2 regions of the Streptomyces sp. NPDC057136 genome follow, and region 2 is predicted to be linked to the other one. Evidence: riboswitches for the same ligand, from Rfam matches in the RefSeq annotation. Region 2 holds a riboswitch; the other holds the start of a gene.
The links. A riboswitch is a leader RNA that binds a small molecule or an ion and turns the genes downstream of it on or off. The one in region 2 is predicted to bind glycine.
Positions count from the first base shown of each region.

Region 1 (8,965 bases), on a different contig from region 2:
CACGGACGGTGTCCGCGTCGTCGAGGCCGACGGGCGCTGGGTGATGGTGCTGCCCGACCCGGCCGAAGCGGTCACTCATCTGTGGGCGGAGGGCCCCGACGACGCGTCGTCGCAGGCGCTGCTCGATGAGTGGTCGGCCATCGTGGACAGCGCAGGCGACTGAACCGAGTACGGTGCACCGGGAGCTGTCACGGCACCGCTCCCGGTGCACCGGTGGGGCCATTCGGCGGTAGCTGCAATGACGTGCGACGATGTGCGGCATGTCGCAGCAGTCCCCCGATCGGAGCACCGCCTCTCCGCCTGCCCGCCCCGACGCGTCCATGTCGCTGCTGACCAATGTGATGGACCACAGCCTCGATGAGGGATACGCCGAGGCTTCCGCGCGCCGTAAGGCCGACGGGAGCGCGGGTCTGCCCCGTACGCTCAAGTCGAAGCTCGGTCTCGCCGCAGGTCTCGTGGTGGCCGCTCTCGTAGTGACTCTCGGTGCCGCGGAGGCGCGGATCTCGGCCCCTGTGGTGGCCAAGGAGCGCGAAGAGCTCATCGACCGTATCGATGCGGAGACCACCGCGGCCGACGCCCTCGAGTCCGACGTCGAGGAGCTGCGCACGGACGTGGGCGAGCGGCAGCGCAGGGCCCTCGAACAGCACGGTGGCGACCAGGGCGAGCTGGTCGCGCTGCTCTCCGGCGCGACCGCGGTCGAAGGACCCGGGGTGAAGCTCGTCGTCGACGACGCCGAGGACACCGACCAGGGCGGTGGCGGGCCGCGTGAGTCGACGGGCTTCGCCGACACCGGGCGGGTACGGGACCGGGACATGCAACGGGTCGTCAACGGCCTCTGGCAGTCCGGTGCCGAGGCGGTCGCCATCAACGGACAGCGGCTGACCGCACTTTCGGCGATCCGCGCGGCGGGCGACGCCATACTGGTCGACAACCGACCACTCGTACCGCCGTACACCGTGCTCGCGGTGGGGGACGGCAAGAGGCTGAGCACAGCGTTCCAGGACAGTGCTGACGGTCAGTATCTCCACGCGCTCCAGGAGAGTTTCGACATCCGTACCAGCATTTCCGATCAGGAGAAGCTGCGCCTGCCCGCTGCGCCGAGCCTGATCGTGCGCACAGCAGAGCCGAAGGCCGCAGACACCGGCAGTGGTGCGGCAGATACAGGGAAGGGCACATCGTGATCGCCGTACTGGGCCTCGTCGTGGGAGTCGTGGTCGGACTGTTGGTCCGGCCCGAGGTGCCGGCGGTGGTCGAGCCCTACCTGCCGATCGCCGTCGTCGCCGCGCTTGACGCCGTCTTCGGTGGCCTGCGGGCCATGCTGGACGGAATCTTCGTGGACAAGGTCTTCGTGGTCTCGTTCCTCTCGAACGTGGTGGTAGCCGCTCTGATCGTGTTCCTCGGCGACAAACTGGGTGTCGGGGCCCAGCTCTCCACCGGTGTGGTGGTGGTGCTCGGCATCCGGATCTTCTCCAACGCCGCCGCAATCCGCCGGCACGTCTTCCGGGCTTGAGGCCGATGAGTAACGAAGCAACCCCCAGCGGCGAGGAGCGCACCGGCGAGCAGCCGGTCGACGCACCCGCACCCAAGGTGCTCTCCGGGCGCCAGCGGCTGATGGCCGGGCTCTGGCCGCCACGGGTCAGCCGCGCCCAACTCATCGTCGCCCTGCTGCTGTTCGTCCTCGGGCTGGGGCTGGCCATCCAGGTCAGGTCGAACAGCGACAACAGTGCGCTGCGGGGCGCCCGCCAGGAGGACCTGGTCCGTATCCTCGACGAGGTCGACGACCGGACCCAGCGGCTCGAGGACGAGAAACAGCGTCTCGACGATCAGCGCACGGAGCTCGAGAACAGCTCCGACCAGGCGGAAGAGGCCCGGAAACAGACACTCGAGAAGGAACGGCAGCTCGGTATCCTCGCGGGCACCGTGGCGGCGCACGGCCCCGGCATCCTGCTGACCATCAGCGACCCGAGCGGCGCGGTCGAGGCGGACATGCTGCTCGACGCCATTCAGGAGCTGCGGGCGGCCGGTGCCGAGGCGATCGAGGTCGACGGTGTCCGTGTGGTGGCCAGTACGTACTTCTCCGGTGACGGGGGAGCGATTGAGGTCGACGGCCGCAAGATCGCGCCACCGTACGAGTTCAAGGTCATCGGCAAGCCGCAGGACCTGGAGCCGGCACTGAACATCCCCGGCGGAGTCGTGCAGACGCTGGAGAAGGAGCAGGCCACCGCTCAGGTGGAACGGGCCGACGACATCGTCGTGGATGCCTTGCGACCGCCGAAGCGGCCTGGCTACGCTCGGTCGTCGCCCCAGTGAGGCCGTGGCGCATGGGCGCAGGGGGACACGGGGATGAGGTTCCGGGGGGTCGGCGCATCGTATTCGTGGCGCGTGGTGGAAACTGTCGAGTGGCTACGGACGTTGTGAAGATGTCCGGGTCGGCAGGTGTGTTCATTCAGGGTTCGTCCTGCCCCACGGGCGGGTCTATGTCGGTCAAGGGGAAACGCCCGTGAAGTTGTTTGCGAAGTTGTTCGGAAAGAGTGCACGCGAGGACAGCAACAGCGCTGCCCGCCACCGCGCTCCGCGGCATGGCCAGGGCGAGGAGCAGGGCGTGGACCGCCCGCTCTTCCGTGACGAAGTGTCCGGTTCCGCCGGTGACATTTCGGGCGCGCCCGGCGCGTCGTCTGTTGACCCTGCCGGTGCCGGACGCATAGGTTTCGGTGAACCATCAGCCTCAAGTACGGGTGGAGGGTTTACCCACGCCCCGGAGGGTTCCTCCATGCCGGTTTGCGCGAGGTGCGGGCATCGCAACGCCGAGGCCAGCCGATTCTGTTCCAACTGCGGTGCGCCACTGAGGGGCGGGGTGCCGGAGCGGGCTTCCGAGACGACGTCGACCATCTCGATCTCCGGTCTCGAGGCGTACGAGGCGGAGGCTACGGGTCAGACCATGCTTCCCTCGCTGTCGCCGGAGGCCCAGGCCGCCGTCGACGCGCTCCCGGCGGGTTCCGCGCTGCTGGTGGTGCGCCGAGGTCCGAACTCGGGCAGCCGATTCCTCCTGGACGGCGACCTGACGACGGCGGGCCGTCACCCGCAGAGCGACATCTTCCTCGACGACGTGACCGTGTCGCGGCGTCATGTCGAGTTCCGCAGGAACCCCGACGGTAGTTTCACGGTGGGGGATGTAGGCAGCCTCAATGGCACGTATGTCAACCGTGAGCGCATTGATTCCGTTCCGCTGACCAACGGCGACGAAGTCCAGATCGGCAAGTACCGGCTGGTCTTCTACGCGAGCCAGCGGGGCGTGTGACCCTCCCCCGGGCTCCGTCCGGGGGGACCCCAGGAAGGTCCATGCTGCCAACATCCATGGGCGGTGCCGGTCACGGCACCGCCGCTGCGGACGAGCGAGCCATGAGCATCGGCACGGTGCTCCTTCAGCTGCGCGACGAGTTTCCGGAAGTCACCATCTCCAAGATCCGGTTCCTGGAGACCGAAGGGCTGATCGAGCCGCAGCGGACTCCTTCCGGATACCGGAAGTTCAGCTCCGCCGATGTCGAGCGGCTGGCTCAGGTCCTGCGGATGCAGCGGGACCACTACCTTCCGCTCAAGGTCATCCGCGGTCATCTGGACGCCCTGGCCCGAGGTGAGAACGTCGCCCTGTCGGCCGCCGGAGGCCAGCGGGATCTCGGTGACGGTTCCTGGGGCTCCGACCCGGACCGGGCGACAGCGGCCAGGATCGGGCGTTCCGAGCTCCTTGCCGCCGCCGAGGTCACCGAGGACCAGCTCGACGAGTGGGAGTCGTACGGGCTGATCTCGTCCACTCGGGAAGGCGCCTACGACGCCGAGATGGTCACCGTGGCAAAACTTGTGGCGGATCTGGGCCGATTCGGCCTGGAACCTCGGCATCTGAGGGCCATGCGAGCGGCCGCGGATCGTGAGGCGGGGCTCGTCGAGCAGGTGGTGGCGCCCCTGCGCCGGCACAGGAATCCGCAGACCAGAGCCCATGCCGAGGCCACCGCGAAAGAGCTGGCCGAGCTCTCCGTACGGCTTCACTCGGCGCTTGTGCAGACGGCTCTCGGCATCCGGCTCCACTGACCTTGGCGGAGCCCGACTACCCAAACATGGCGAGCACGTCCTAGGGTTGCTGTGTGAACGAGCTCGACGTTGTGGGTGTCCGGGTGGAAATGCCCTCCAATCAACCGATCGTGCTCCTGCGTGAAGTGGGAGGCGACCGGTACCTCCCCATTTGGATCGGTCCCGGCGAGGCGACAGCGATCGCCTTCGCCCAGCAGGGCATGGCTCCGGCCAGGCCGCTGACCCATGATCTCTTCAAGGATGTGCTCGAGGCCGTGGGCCAGGAGCTCACCGAGGTCCGTATCACGGACCTCCGAGAAGGGGTCTTCTACGCGGAGCTGGTCTTCGCGAGCGGGGTCGAGGTGAGCGCGCGGCCGTCCGACGCCATAGCGCTCGCCCTGCGCACCGGCACGCCGATCTACGGCAGTGACGGGGTGCTGGACGATGCGGGGATCGCGATCCCTGACGAGCAGGAGGACGAGGTGGAGAAATTCCGCGAGTTCCTCGACCAGATCTCGCCGGAGGATTTCGATACCAATAGCCAGTGACTGTCCTGCAGGGGTGCTGTCAGCGCATCCGACAAGCCGTTCCCGGTAGCGAGTCACGGGAAACCACCCTCTGGGTGATTATCACTCGGCGTGCCGAGTGTGGCGATCGTTGACGCACCCCGAGTGACTGCCTACCTTCGAGAGGGCAGGTCAAGGACGGAGGTCGGCGTGAGAAGCAGCGGCGACGGTACGGTGGCGGGCGGGCCGTATCCGCAGCAGGGCAGTGCAGCCGACCACACCATCAGGCAGCCGGTTCAACCGGTGGTGGCGGACGGCGTGACAGTGGTGGGCGACATCGGCTACCGGGGTCCGACCGCGTGCGCGGCGGCGGGCATCACCTATCGGCAGCTCGACTACTGGGCGCGTACGGGGCTGGTCGAGCCCAGTGTGCGTCCGGCATACGGGTCGGGGACCCAGCGCCTCTACAGTTTCCGGGACGTGGTCCTCCTCAAGATCGTGAAGCGATTCCTGGACACGGGCGTCGCTCTGCAGAACATCCGCAGCACGGTCCAGCATCTGAGGGCCCGCGGATTTCAGGATCTCGAACGTATGACGCTGATGAGCGACGGCGCGACGGTCTACGAGTGTTCCTCGCCCGACGAGGTCGTGAAGCTCCTCCAAGGCGGCCAGGGCGTCTTCGGTATCGCCGTCGGTGTTGTCTGGCGTGACGTGGACGCGGCCCTGTCCCAGCTGCACGGCGAGCGGGTCGATACGGGCGAGACACTGATCGGCAACAACCCCGCCGACGAACTGGCCAGGCGGCGCAACCGCGCCGGGTGAGCAGCGAGGGGCACTGCCCGGGCCCTCAGGGGCGCCGGGCAGGCCGATTGTCAGTGCCATGGGGCAGCATCGATTGATGTGAGAGCCGCGCCCACCATTCTGCATCTGGACATGGATGCCTTCTACGCCTCCGCGGAGCAGGCGGCGAAGCCGAGCCTGCGCGGCAAGCCGGTGGTGGTGGGCGGGCTCGGGCCGCGCGGGGTCGTGGCCACTGCCTCGTACGAGGCGCGGCGCTTCGGGGTCCACTCGGCGATGCCGATGGCGCAGGCCCGCAGGCTCGCGCCCAACGCCGCCTACCTGGTGCCGCGCTTCACCCTGTACAGGACGGTGAGCGACCAGGTGATGGGGCTCCTGGGGCGTATGTCGCCCCTGGTGGAGCCGCTCAGCCTGGACGAGGCGTTCGTCGATCTGGAGGCCGGAGGCGTCGCCGACGATTCGGCCTCGGCGCGCGGGATCGGCGAGCAGCTGCGTACGGCGATCAGGGACGTCACCGGACTCACCGGTTCCGTCGGTCTGGCCGGGTGCAAGATGCTCGCCAAGATCGCCTCGGAGGAGGCCAAGCCGGACGGGCTCGTACTCATCGAGCCGGGTAGCGAACGGGAACTCCTGGCGCCCATGTCCGTGCGCATCCTGCCGGGCGTCGGGCCGGCCACCGGAGACCATCTGCGACGGGCCGGGATGACGACCGTCCGCGATCTGGCCGATGCCGGTGAGGCGGAGCTCGTACGGCTGCTGGGCAAGGCGCACGGGGCCTCGCTGCACCTCATGGCTCTTGGGCACGACGACCGGCCCGTGGTGGCGGAGCGCGACACCAAGTCCGTGTCGGTCGAGGACACCTTCGATGTGGACCTGCACGACCGTGTGCGTGTCAGGACCGAGGTGGAACGGCTCGCGGACCGGTGTGTCCGACGGTTGCGGGCTGCGGAGCGCTCGGGGCGGACCGTCGTGCTGAAGGTGCGGCGCTACGACTTCTCGACGCTCACCCGCTCCGAGACGCTGCGGGGACCCACGGACGATCCCACCGTCATCAGGGAGGCCGCCGCACGGCTGCTGGAGGCCGTCGACACCACCGGGGGCGTGCGGCTGCTCGGAGTGGGCGTCACGGGGCTGGCGGACTTCACCCAGGAGGATCTGTTCGCGCAGGCCGCCGACGCGCTCAGCGCCGCCAAGGGCCCCGAGGGGACCGGCGCCGGTGAGGAGCAGGTGGAAGCCATCGAGGAAGCCGCTGAGGAGACCCCCGAGCAGCTCGCCGTACGGCGCTGGCCCTCGGGACACGACGTACGGCACGAGACCTACGGCCACGGTTGGGTCCAGGGCAGCGGCGTGGGCCGGGTAACGGTGCGCTTCGAGGAGCCGGGCGATCCCCCGGGCCGGGTGCGCACCTTCCGCATCGACGACCCGGAGCTTCAGCCGGCCGAGCCACTGCCGCTTGTGAAGGACCCCGTGGACTACTCCTCCTGGCCCGCCAGCCTGCCGAAGTCCCGGTCCGGAGCCGGCTCCTCGGGCGGCGAGTCCAGCCCGTAGTGGCGGTAGAGCTGCAGCTCCTGCTCCGGTGAGAGATGCCGTCCGACGCCGAAGTCCGGCGCGTCCTTGATCAACGCGCGGTCGAAGGGGACGCGCAGCGAGTCCTCGACGAATTCGCTCGGCTCCAGCGGAACGAAGGCATCCCTGCTGAAGAGCCCGGTACGGACGGCCGCCCACTCGGGCACACCGGTCGCGTCGTCGAGATAGACCTCATCCACCGTTCCGATCTTGGCGCCCTTGCGGTCGAATGCCTTGCGGCCGATCAGGCTGCGCGGATCGATATCGGTCTGCACGGTGCCTCCCATGGTCGCCACAACTGAGGGTGGTCCCCCCATTACTCCACAAGCACTACGAAAGTGCAGATCGGGGGCGTCGGCCACTCGAGACAGTCGGAGTGTGCCCGCTGGTACGCTGGCATTGGCTGCTGACCCCGTGCGGGAGAGTCCTTCGGTGAGACCCGGAGGGCGCCGAAGGAGCAAATCCTCCCCGGAATCTCTCAGGCCCCCGTACCGCACGGTTGAGGTCACTCTGGAAAGCAGGACGGGACTCGTACGGGCACATGCCGGCACGGGCCCCTTCCTCACCGACGGTGAAAGCCGGTTCGCCTTGGGCGGCCGGTGAAGCTCTCAGGTTGAGATGACAGAGGGGGAGGCCGTTCGGGCACCCACGCCGTGGTGCCCCTCGCAGGTCGTGACAGACCAGGAGGCCTCCATCATGACCCCCCGTCGCACTCCGCTCTCCCAGCTGGAGCAGGGCATTCCCTTCGAGCAGCGCCACATCGGGCCCGATGGCGAGGCTCAGGCGAAGATGCTCGCCCAGGTCGGCTATGGCTCCCTCGACGAGCTCACCGCCGCCGCGGTGCCCGACGTGATCAGGAGTGCCGAGGCGCTGCGGCTCCCCGCCGCCCGCACCGAGGCCGAGGTTCTGGCCGAGCTGCGCTCCCTCGCCGACCGCAACCAGGTGCTCGCCCCGATGATCGGGCTCGGCTACTACGGCACCTTCACCCCGCCGGTGATCCTCCGCAACGTCATGGAGAACCCGGCCTGGTACACGGCGTACACCCCGTACCAGCCAGAGATCTCCCAGGGCCGCCTCGAGGCGCTCCTCAACTTCCAGACCATGGTCGCCGAGCTGACCGGGCTGCCGACCTCGGGCGCCTCCCTGCTCGACGAGGGCACCGCCGCCGCCGAGGCCATGGCGCTGGCGCGGCGCGTCGGCAAGGTCAAGAACGGCGTCTTCCTGGTCGACGCGGACACCCTGCCGCAGACCGTCGCGGTGATAGAGACCCGTGCGGAGCCGACCGGTGTCGAGGTCGTCGTGGCCGACCTCGGTGAGGGCATCCCCGCGGACGTCGCCGAGCGCGGTGTCTTCGGCGTGCTGCTCCAGTACCCGGGCGCCTCCGGGGCCGTCCGGGACATCAAGCCCGTCATCGAGCAGGCCCACGAGCTCGGTGCGATCGTCACCGTCGCCGCCGACCTGCTGGCCCTGACCCTGCTCACCTCGCCCGGCGAGCTCGGCGCGGACATCGCGGTCGGCACCACGCAGCGTTTCGGTGTGCCGATGGGCTTCGGCGGACCGCACGCGGGCTTCATGGCCGTACGCGAGAAGTTCGCCCGCTCCCTGCCCGGCCGCCTGGTCGGTGTCTCCGTGGACGCGGACGGCAACAAGGCCTACCGCCTGGCCCTCCAGACCCGCGAGCAGCACATCCGCCGCGAGAAGGCCACCAGCAACATCTGTACCGCTCAGGTGCTCCTCGCGGTGATGGCCGGGATGTACGCCGTCTACCACGGCCCCGACGGGCTGCGGACGATCGCCCTGCGCACGCACCGCTACGCCACGATCCTCGCCGAGGGCCTGCGGGCCGCCGACGTCGATGTGGTGCACGGTTCCTACTTCGACACGATCACCGTGCGGGTTCCCGGCAAGGCCGCGGAGATCGTCGCGGATGCCCGTGAGCGCGGAGTGAACCTGCGGCTCGTCGACGGCGACCTGGTCTCGCTCGCCTGCGACGAGACCACGACCCGTACACAGATCGCCGCCGTCTGGGCCGC
Region 1 covers NZ_JBHUUV010000076.1:2,122-11,086, reverse strand. The annotation lists gene ACFT7S_RS38215 (sugar phosphate nucleotidyltransferase) at 1-163, shown strand, start outside; gene ACFT7S_RS38210 (DUF881 domain-containing protein) at 261-1,181, shown strand; gene ACFT7S_RS38205 (small basic family protein) at 1,178-1,510, shown strand; gene ACFT7S_RS38200 (DUF881 domain-containing protein) at 1,516-2,310, shown strand; gene ACFT7S_RS38195 (FHA domain-containing protein) at 2,501-3,298, shown strand; gene ACFT7S_RS38190 (MerR family transcriptional regulator) at 3,340-4,083, shown strand; gene ACFT7S_RS38185 (bifunctional nuclease family protein) at 4,137-4,610, shown strand; gene ACFT7S_RS38180 (MerR family transcriptional regulator) at 4,779-5,390, shown strand; gene ACFT7S_RS38175 (DNA polymerase IV) at 5,469-6,914, shown strand; gene ACFT7S_RS38170 (PRC-barrel domain-containing protein) at 6,839-7,219, opposite strand; glycine riboswitch at 7,340-7,436, shown strand; gene gcvP (aminomethyl-transferring glycine dehydrogenase) at 7,629-8,965, shown strand, end outside.
Region 1: another riboswitch for glycine. It lies ahead of gcvP (aminomethyl-transferring glycine dehydrogenase); the one in region 2 lies ahead of gcvT (glycine cleavage system aminomethyltransferase GcvT).

Region 2 (8,965 bases):
ATCGGGTCGGCCTCGTAGTAGCTCAGAGCCGCGGACAGCATCTCGCCCCAGGAGGCGGAGGGCGGCTTCACTCCGACACCCAGGAAGCTCAGGGCCGCCTCGGTGAGGATGTTGGTCGGGATCATCATCGTGGCGTACACGATGATGGGCGCGACGAGGTTGGGCAGGAGCTCCTTGAAGAGGATGTAGATCCGCCCGGCCCCGAGGCTGCGGGCGGCGTCCACGTACTCCCGCTCGCGCAGGGACAGCGTCTGGCCGCGGACGACCCGGCCGACGTACGGCCAGCCGAAGAATCCGATGACCAGGATCATCACGAAGAGCCGGACTCCGGTACCGGTCAGACCCAGCATCTCGTTCGGCATGACGGAGACCAGCGCGATGATGAAGAGGAGCTGCGGGAAGGCGAGCAGCATGTCCATCACGCGGCTGATGATCGTGTCCAGCCAGCCGCCGAAGAAGCCCGCGAGTACACCGAGGATGGTGCCCAGCACGATGGCGACCACGGCGGAGGCGAAGCCGACGAGCAGCGAGACCTGGGCGCCGTAGACGATGCGGGCGAAGATGTCGCGGCCGCTGACCGGCTCGATCCCGAGCAGATGCTCCGAGCTCATCCCGCCGAACGATCCGATGGGCGTGGAGAAGAGAGGGTCGATCAGTTCTTCGTGGCGCTCGTACGGCGACTGCCCGACCAGACTCGTGATCAGCGGCGCCAGCACGGCGACGAGGACGAGCACCAGCACCACGACGCCCCCGCCGAGGGCCAGCTTGTCCCGCTTCAGACGCTCCCAGGCGATACGGCCCAGGGAGCGGCCTTGCACCGCCTTCTCCGGGACGCCGGCCTCGAATCCCGCCGTCGGGGCCGCTTCCGTTGTCGGCTCGTGAAGTGGTGCCGTCATCGTGCCAGGGACCCCTCTCAACCGGCGGTGGCCGGTACACACTTGCCGCTGTGGCGGCTTGATCAGTCCGTTTGTGTTCAGGGACGGAACATCCCTTGTTGCGGGAGTCTTCATCGGGGCCGCGACAGGTTGCCAGACTTGGCGGTGAATGGATGCCTAACCGTGATGCACCAGGACCGATCCGTTATCCGGACGCACGTGAACGCCCCCCGGACACAGGGAGGTTGGCGTGGATTAGGGTACGGACCACCGCCAACGCCGCGTTGGGTGGCACCAGCAATCAGAGGGGGTGAAATGCAACTCGCCCCCCGATTGGGGGCGAAACGGCCGGATGGCCCCTAGAAGGCGCGCGGGGCCGTGCCTGCGGCCGGCGGGTAGCCGTATCCGGGCGCGGCGGGCGGCTGTCCGGCCGGGGCGTGTGCCTCGCGGTCGTAGAACGGCCGGGCGTTGGCGCGCAGCCACATCGCGACGGGGTCGTACTCGTCGGACATGGAGACGGTGGAGACGGGCAGGCCGTCGGGAACCGCTCCGATCGACTGCTGCATCATCGCGCGCACGGCGTCGACGGAGGGCCGGCCGGTGTCGTAGAGATCGAGGCCGATCGCGAGATACGGGACGCCGAGCGCGGGCTGCACCCAGGCGCGGCGCAACGAGCGGACGGCCGGGGTGCGGTGGGCGTTCTGGGTGAGCATGGCGTAGAACTGCGGGATCTCGATGGCGGGCTCGGAGAGCCGCAGCGGTCCCGCGGGCATCCGGTCGAGGCCGGTGGCGATCCGGCGCAGGTCGAGCCAGGGGATGCCGACGCCGCCGCCCGGGGCGTGCGGGTTGAGCCAGATCCCCCAGCGGTCGGGGAAGAGCGCGCGGGCGATGTCACGTCCGGTGACCAGCTCGTGGGCGCGGTTCCAGCCGCTGGCCGAGAGCTCCTGGGCGGAGGTCACGCAGGGGGCGTAGCCCAGCCCGTCGACCTCCATGTTCCCGTACTGGGCGTCGGGGGAGCCCGCGGTGCCGTGCCAGAGGAGCATCCAGACCCGGCCGTCGGTGAGGGCCTGGAGAAGAGCTTCGTACGCGTCGTAACGCCCGGGCGTCACCTGGCCCAGCATGTGCTCGATCTGCCCGGCCGCCGCGGTGCCTGACGCGCTCACCCTGGGTCCCGCCCCTCATCGATCCGCTGTGTCGCCCCGCCACTTCCGGGCACACGGGTGCGACCCCGCCATGCCATCAAACCAGCTTATGCCTCGCTTCTGACACCGACTTGACGACGGTCGGTGTCCTGCGCGCCGGATCGGCGTCGGTCGCCCTGGTGGATCAGTGTCCGTCGCGCCGGTAGAAGGGACGTATCTTCTCGCGCATCCAGTCCCCGACGGGGTCCTGCGCCACGTCGAGCAGGACGAGATTGACCGGCCAGGGCGGCTGGACCCGGCCGAGCGCACGGCCGAGTGCGTCCATCGGGGCGCTCTGCCCGGCGCCGTCCCAGGTGGCGAACTCGACACCGACGAAGAGGACCGGGTCGCCGCCCTCGATGCTTGCCAGCGCCCGGCGGGCGGTGCTCACGACGCCGGTCGCCTGGAATTCGCCGGACACCGCGGCGAGGAAGTCGACGGGGTCCTCCTGCCAGTCCGGCTCGTGGAGCGTGACCCGGCCGCCGCCGGCGGGACCGTCCAGCGGGGTGCGGCCCGCCCGGCACAGTTCGGCGACGGCGGGCGGTGGCAGGGGCAGGCCGACGGCGCCGCCCGGGTTCACGGCGATGCCGACCTGCGGGGGCAGGCCGCGGGCGAACTCGCGGGCGGGCGCCACGGCGAAGGAGAGGTGGGTGCCGACGCACAGCAGGAACTGGGCCTCGGAGCTGTACACGGGGACGTACGCGGCGCCGTCGATGTCCATCATCGGCAGATCGAGGTCGGCGGCGGCGGGATTGCCGCCGTTGGGCAGCGGCACCCAGAGCCGGCTGCGGCCGAGCACTTCGAGCAGCCGGCCGCCCGCTTCCGGGACGCCGAGGGAGGCGACCAGTACTTCTTCGAGCTCGTTGGCCGGCCAGCCATGGTGCGGCTGCGTCTCGAACGGCGCCGGATTGTCCACTGGTCCCCTGCTTCCCCTTCTTGTCCTGCCTTGCGGCAGCGATCGTAGACGAGCGGCGCCCACCGACCGGGCGAGAGGACCTACGTCCGTGCGAACGAGATCCGGTCGAGTGCGTCCGCGGCCTCGCGGTCCAGCAGCACCGCCGAGGCGCATCCCGCCGGGAGCAGCCCGGTCTCGGTATCGCGCATCAGCCTGCCGACCGAGCGCCGGTGGCGGGCGAAGGCGTAGCCGGAGACTCCGCGTCCGCGCTCCCGCTGGCCCTCCCTGGCCACCTCGGGGGTGACGTCGAGCAGCACGAGGTGCAGGATGCGGCCCCGGCGCCGGGCGTCCCGGGCCAGCCAGCGCCGTACCCAGGTCTGCGTACCGCAGTCGTGGACCACGACGGCCTCACCGGAACGCAGGGCCTGCCAGAGCCCGGTGTAATGGGCGGCCCTCACGAGAGGGCGATAGAGGGCGTACGGGAGTAAACGCGGCAGGGCGCGGGCCCAGCGGTCCCTGGTGTCCTGGGAGTCGATCGCCCGGTCCGTCACGGTGCGGCGGATCAGGGTCGACTTGCCGCTGCCGGGCAGCCCGGAGACGACCACCACATCGCCCGCGGCGAAGTCCAGGCTGCGCGGGCTGCGCCCGTCCCGGCTGCGCAGATCGCGCACGACGGGTGCGTGCGTGCCCAGCACCTCGCGGACGGGCGCCGCCTGCTGCGGCGGCACCGCGCCGTGCGCGACCCCCGCGGTCGTCGCGTAACGCTGCAACGTCATCGCCTCCCCGTGTCCGGTGACCCACGTCTGCCCAAGAAGTGTAAAGAAATGGTAATGCGGCACAACCCGGCTCACCGGCCCTTATCCGTCGGGACCGGACGCCCCACTCTCCCGTACGGCGTGCGATGATGACCCCGCCAACTGCATACCGGCCGTTTGAATCCGCGCGGGAGAGTTCCGGACACTGTGTGTGCCGGGCGCCGAAGGAGCAAGTTCCTCCCTTGAATCTCTCAGGCCCCGTACCGCGTGGATGAGGCAGATCTGAAAAGCGAGCCGTTCCGCGGCTCCACCCAAGGTGCAAGCCGACCTCTGTAGGGACGACCCCTTCAGGGCCTCTCGGCGAACCTCTCAGGTTCCGATGACAGATGGGGAGGGATCGTCCTCTGTCGTCATGCCCTGGAGCCATATCCATGAGCACTGCCCCGAGCACTGCCCCCCGTCATACCGCGCTGGATGCCCTGCACCGTTCGCTGGGCGCGACCATGACCGACTTCGCGGGCTGGGACATGCCGCTGCGCTACGCCAGTGAGCGCGACGAGCACAACGCCGTACGCACCAGGGCCGGTCTCTTCGACCTGTCGCACATGGGCGAGATCACGGTCAAGGGCCCGCAGGCCGTCAACCTGCTGAACCACGCGCTCGTCGGCAACATCGGCACGATCGGCCTCGGCCGCGCCCGCTACACCATGATCTGCCGCGAAGACGGCGGAATCCTGGACGACCTGATCGTGTACCGCCTGGCCGAGACCGAGTACATGGTGGTCGCCAACGCGGGCAACGCGCAGATCGTCCTCGACGCGATCACCGAGCGTGCCGCCGGTTTCGACGCCGTCGTACGGGACGACCGTGACGCGTACGCGCTGATCGCCGTCCAGGGCCCGGAGTCCCCCGGCATCCTCAAGTCCGTCACGGACGCCGACCTCGACGGACTCAAGTACTACGCGGGCCTGCCCGGCACCGTCGCCGGCGTCCCCGCGCTGATCGCCCGTACCGGCTACACCGGCGAGGACGGCTTCGAGCTCTTCGTCGCCCCCGAGCACGCCGAGCAGTTGTGGAAGGCCCTCACCGAGGCCGGCGCCCCTGTCGGCCTGATCCCGTGCGGGCTCTCCTGCCGCGACACGCTGCGCCTGGAGGCGGGCATGCCGCTGTACGGGCACGAGCTGACCACCGCGCTGACCCCGTTCGACGCGGGTCTCGGCCGGGTCGTGAAGTTCGAGAAGGAGGGCGACTTCGTCGGGCGCGGGGCCCTCCAGGCCGCGGCCGAGCGCGCCGAGACCGCTCCCCCGCGCAAGCTCGTCGGCCTGATCGCCGAGGGCCGCCGGGTCCCCCGCGCCGGCTTCCAGGTGGTGGCCGACGGCAAGGTCATCGGCGAGGTCACCTCCGGTGCCCCGTCGCCCACGCTGGGCAAGCCGATCGCCATGGCGTACGTGGACGCGGCGCACGCCGCGCCCGGCACCGCGGGCGTCGGAGTCGACATCCGGGGCACCCACGAGCCGTACGAGGTCGTGGCCCTGCCGTTCTACAAGCGCCAGAAGTGATATCCGGGACATCCCGGCGTTCCTGGCGTGACGCAGTTGCGTCTCACACCGTAAGACCACCGTTCATCAGCACTCCCCCGCGTACAGGAGAATTCAGGTCATGAGCAACCCCCAGCAGCTGCGGTACAGCAAGGAGCACGAGTGGCTGTCGGCCGTCGAGGACGGTGTGGCCACGATCGGCATCACCGAATTCGCCGCCAACGCGCTCGGTGACGTCGTCTACGCCCAGCTCCCCGAGGTCGGTGACACGGTGACCGCGGGCGAGACCTGCGGCGAGCTGGAGTCGACCAAGTCGGTCAGCGACCTGTACTCGCCGGTCACCGGCGAGGTCACCGCGGCGAACCAGGACGTCGTGGACGACCCGTCGCTGGTGAACTCCGCTCCCTTCGAGGGCGGCTGGCTGTTCAAGGTACGCGTCGCGGACGAGCCGAAGGACCTGCTCTCCGCCGACGAGTACACCGAGTTCTCCGGCAACTGAGACCCAAGGGATCCCCTGATGTCGCTTCTCAACTCCTCCCTCCACGAGCTGGACCCGGACGTCGCCGCCGCTGTCGACGCCGAGCTCCACCGTCAGCAGTCCACCCTCGAAATGATCGCCTCGGAGAACTTCGCTCCGGTCGCGGTCATGGAGGCGCAGGGCTCCGTCCTCACCAACAAGTACGCCGAGGGCTACCCGGGCCGCCGCTACTACGGTGGCTGTGAGCACGTCGACGTCGTCGAGCAGATCGCGATCGACCGCATCAAGGCGCTGTTCGGCGCCGAGGCCGCGAACGTCCAGCCGCACTCGGGTGCGCAGGCCAATGCCGCGGCGATGTTCGCGCTGCTGAAGCCGGGCGACACGATCATGGGCCTGAGCCTGGCCCACGGCGGTCACCTGACCCACGGCATGAAGATCAACTTCTCCGGCAAGCTCTACAACGTGGTCCCGTACCACGTCGACGAGACCGGCATCGTGGACATGGCCGAGGTCGAGCGCCTGGCCAAGGAGACCAAGCCGAAGCTGATCGTCGCGGGCTGGTCCGCCTACCCGCGTCAGCTCGACTTCGCCGCCTTCCGCCGCATCGCGGACGAGGTCGGCGCGTACCTGATGGTCGACATGGCGCACTTCGCCGGTCTGGTGGCCGCGGGCCTGCACCCCAACCCGGTGCCGCACGCCCACGTCGTCACGACCACCACGCACAAGACCCTCGGCGGTCCGCGCGGTGGTGTGATCCTGTCGACGCAGGAGCTCGCCAAGAAGATCAACTCGGCGGTCTTCCCCGGTCAGCAGGGTGGCCCGCTGGAGCACGTGATCGCGGCCAAGGCCGTCTCGTTCAAGATCGCGGCGGGCGAGGAGTTCAAGGAGCGCCAGCAGCGCACCCTGGACGGTGCCCGCATCCTCGCCGAGCGTCTGGTGCAGCCGGACGTCACCGAGGTCGGCGTCTCCGTCCTCTCCGGCGGTACGGACGTGCACCTGGTCCTCGTCGACCTGCGCAACTCCGAGCTCGACGGCCAGCAGGCCGAGGACCGGCTCCACGAGCTGGGCATCACGGTCAACCGGAACGCCATCCCGAACGACCCGCGGCCGCCGATGGTCACCTCGGGTCTGCGGATCGGTACGCCGGCCCTGGCCACCCGCGGTTTCCAGGCCGAGGACTTCACCGAGGTCGCGGAGATCATCGCGTCGGCCCTGAAGCCGTCCTACGACGCCGATGACCTCAAGGCCCGCGTCATCGTGCTGGCCGAGAAGTTCCCGCTGTACCCCGGCCTCAAGTAGGGCGTGTCCGGCGGATCAGGGTCGGACAGGCCGCGGCCCCGGCCATGATCCGCCGGAAGCGCCCCAGGTCATCCGCAGTTTGCACATCCGGTGGGGGCACCGCGCACACTGAACAGTGAGCACGGTGCCCCCACCGCTGCCCCGCGCTCCGCGGGCCCGCCGGCCCGTTCCGCACCTCCCGGCAGACAACGGCGTCTACCAAGCCTTTTTAGGAGTCCTCCCGTGGCCATCTCGGTCTTCGACCTCTTCTCGGTCGGCATCGGCCCGTCCAGCTCCCACACCGTCGGTCCGATGCGCGCGGCCCGTATGTTCGCCCGCCGTCTGAAGAACGAGGGCCTGCTGGCCCACACCGCTTCGATACGGGCCGAGCTGTACGGTTCGCTCGGCGCGACCGGCCACGGCCACGGCACCCCCAAGGCCGTCCTGCTCGGCCTGGAGGGCGAGTCGCCCCGTACGGTCGACGTCGAGGGAGCCGACGCACGCGTCGAGGAGATCCGCTCCTCCGGGCGCCTCAACCTCCTCGGTATGCACGAGATCCCCTTCGACACCGACGAGCAACTGGTCCTGCACCGCCGCAAGGCACTGCCGTACCACGCCAACGGGATGACGGTCTTCGCGTACGACGCCGAGGGCGCCCCGCTCCTGGAGAAGACGTACTACTCGGTCGGCGGCGGCTTCGTCGTCGACGAGGACGCGGTGGCCGGGGAGAACCCGATCGTCCCGGACGACACCGTGCTCAAGCACCCCTTCCGCACCGGCGACGAGCTGCTGCGTCTCGCCCGCGAGACCGGTCTGTCCATCTCCTCGCTGATGCTGGAGAACGAGAAGGCCTGGCGCACCGAGGCCGAGATCCGTTCCGGTCTGCTGGACATCTGGCGCGTCATGCAGGCGTGCGTCGCGCGCGGCATGGCCACCGAGGGCATCCTTCCCGGCGGCCTGAAGGTCCGCCGCCGCGCCGCGAACTCCGCCCGCCAGCTGCGGGCCGAGGGCGACCCGCAGGCCAACGCCATGGAGTGGATCACCCTCTACGCGATGGCCGTCAACGAGGAGAACGCCGCGGGTGGCCGTGTCGTCACCGCCCCGACCAACGGCGCCGCGGGCATCATCCCCGCCGTTCTGCACTACTACATGAACTTCGCGGCCGGCGGCTGCACCGAGGCCGAGAAGGAGGACAGCGTCGTACGCTTCCTCCTCTCCGCCGGAGCCATCGGCATGCTCTTCAAGGAGAACGCCTCGATCTCCGGCGCCGAGGTCGGCTGCCAGGGCGAGGTCGGCTCCGCCTGCTCCATGGCGGCGGGCGCCCTCGCCGAGGTGCTCGGCGGCTCGGCCGAGCAGGTGGAGAACGCCGCGGAGATCGGCATGGAACACAACCTGGGTCTGACCTGCGACCCGGTGGGCGGCCTCGTCCAGATCCCCTGCATCGAGCGCAACGGCATGGCGGCGGTCAAGGCCGTCACCGCGGCCAAGATGGCTCTGCGCGGCGACGGCACACACAAGGTCTCCCTCGACAAGGTCATCAAGACCATGAAGGAGACCGGCGCCGACATGAGCGTCAAGTACAAGGAGACGGCGCGCGGCGGGCTCGCGGTGAACATCATCGAGTGCTGACGTTGCGGGGCGGGCCGGGGTTCCGGCGCCGGCCGGAGCCCCGCCCCCCGGGTCAGCTGGTGGGGAAGGAGTCGGGGGTGCTGATCCGGCTCTTGAGCAGCGCCCCCGATTCGGTCAGCACACCACTGCTGCTGTAGTCGCTGCCGTTGCAGGTGCCGGGCCTGAACGCCGCGCTGCTCTCGTCGGCGTCGGAGTAGGTCCAGTTCGCGTAGCCGATCTTCAGCTGATCGAGCAGGTCCAGCCAGGCCGTGGTGCTCGCCCGGTCCATCGCTCCCCCGCCGGTGGCGCTCACCGTACCGAACTCGGTGACGAACAGCGGAAGTTGGGAGGCCGCCC
Region 2 covers NZ_JBHUUV010000003.1:71,057-80,021, forward strand. The annotation lists gene ACFT7S_RS04785 (ABC transporter permease) at 1-896, opposite strand, end outside; gene ACFT7S_RS04790 (enhanced serine sensitivity protein SseB C-terminal domain-containing protein) at 1,235-2,038, opposite strand; gene ACFT7S_RS04795 (enhanced serine sensitivity protein SseB) at 2,202-2,972, opposite strand; gene ACFT7S_RS04800 (AAA family ATPase) at 3,053-3,727, opposite strand; glycine riboswitch at 3,885-3,982, shown strand; gene gcvT (glycine cleavage system aminomethyltransferase GcvT) at 4,138-5,265, shown strand; gene gcvH (glycine cleavage system protein GcvH) at 5,366-5,743, shown strand; gene glyA (serine hydroxymethyltransferase) at 5,762-7,021, shown strand; gene ACFT7S_RS04820 (L-serine ammonia-lyase) at 7,244-8,629, shown strand; gene ACFT7S_RS04825 (cellulase family glycosylhydrolase) at 8,682-8,965, opposite strand, start outside.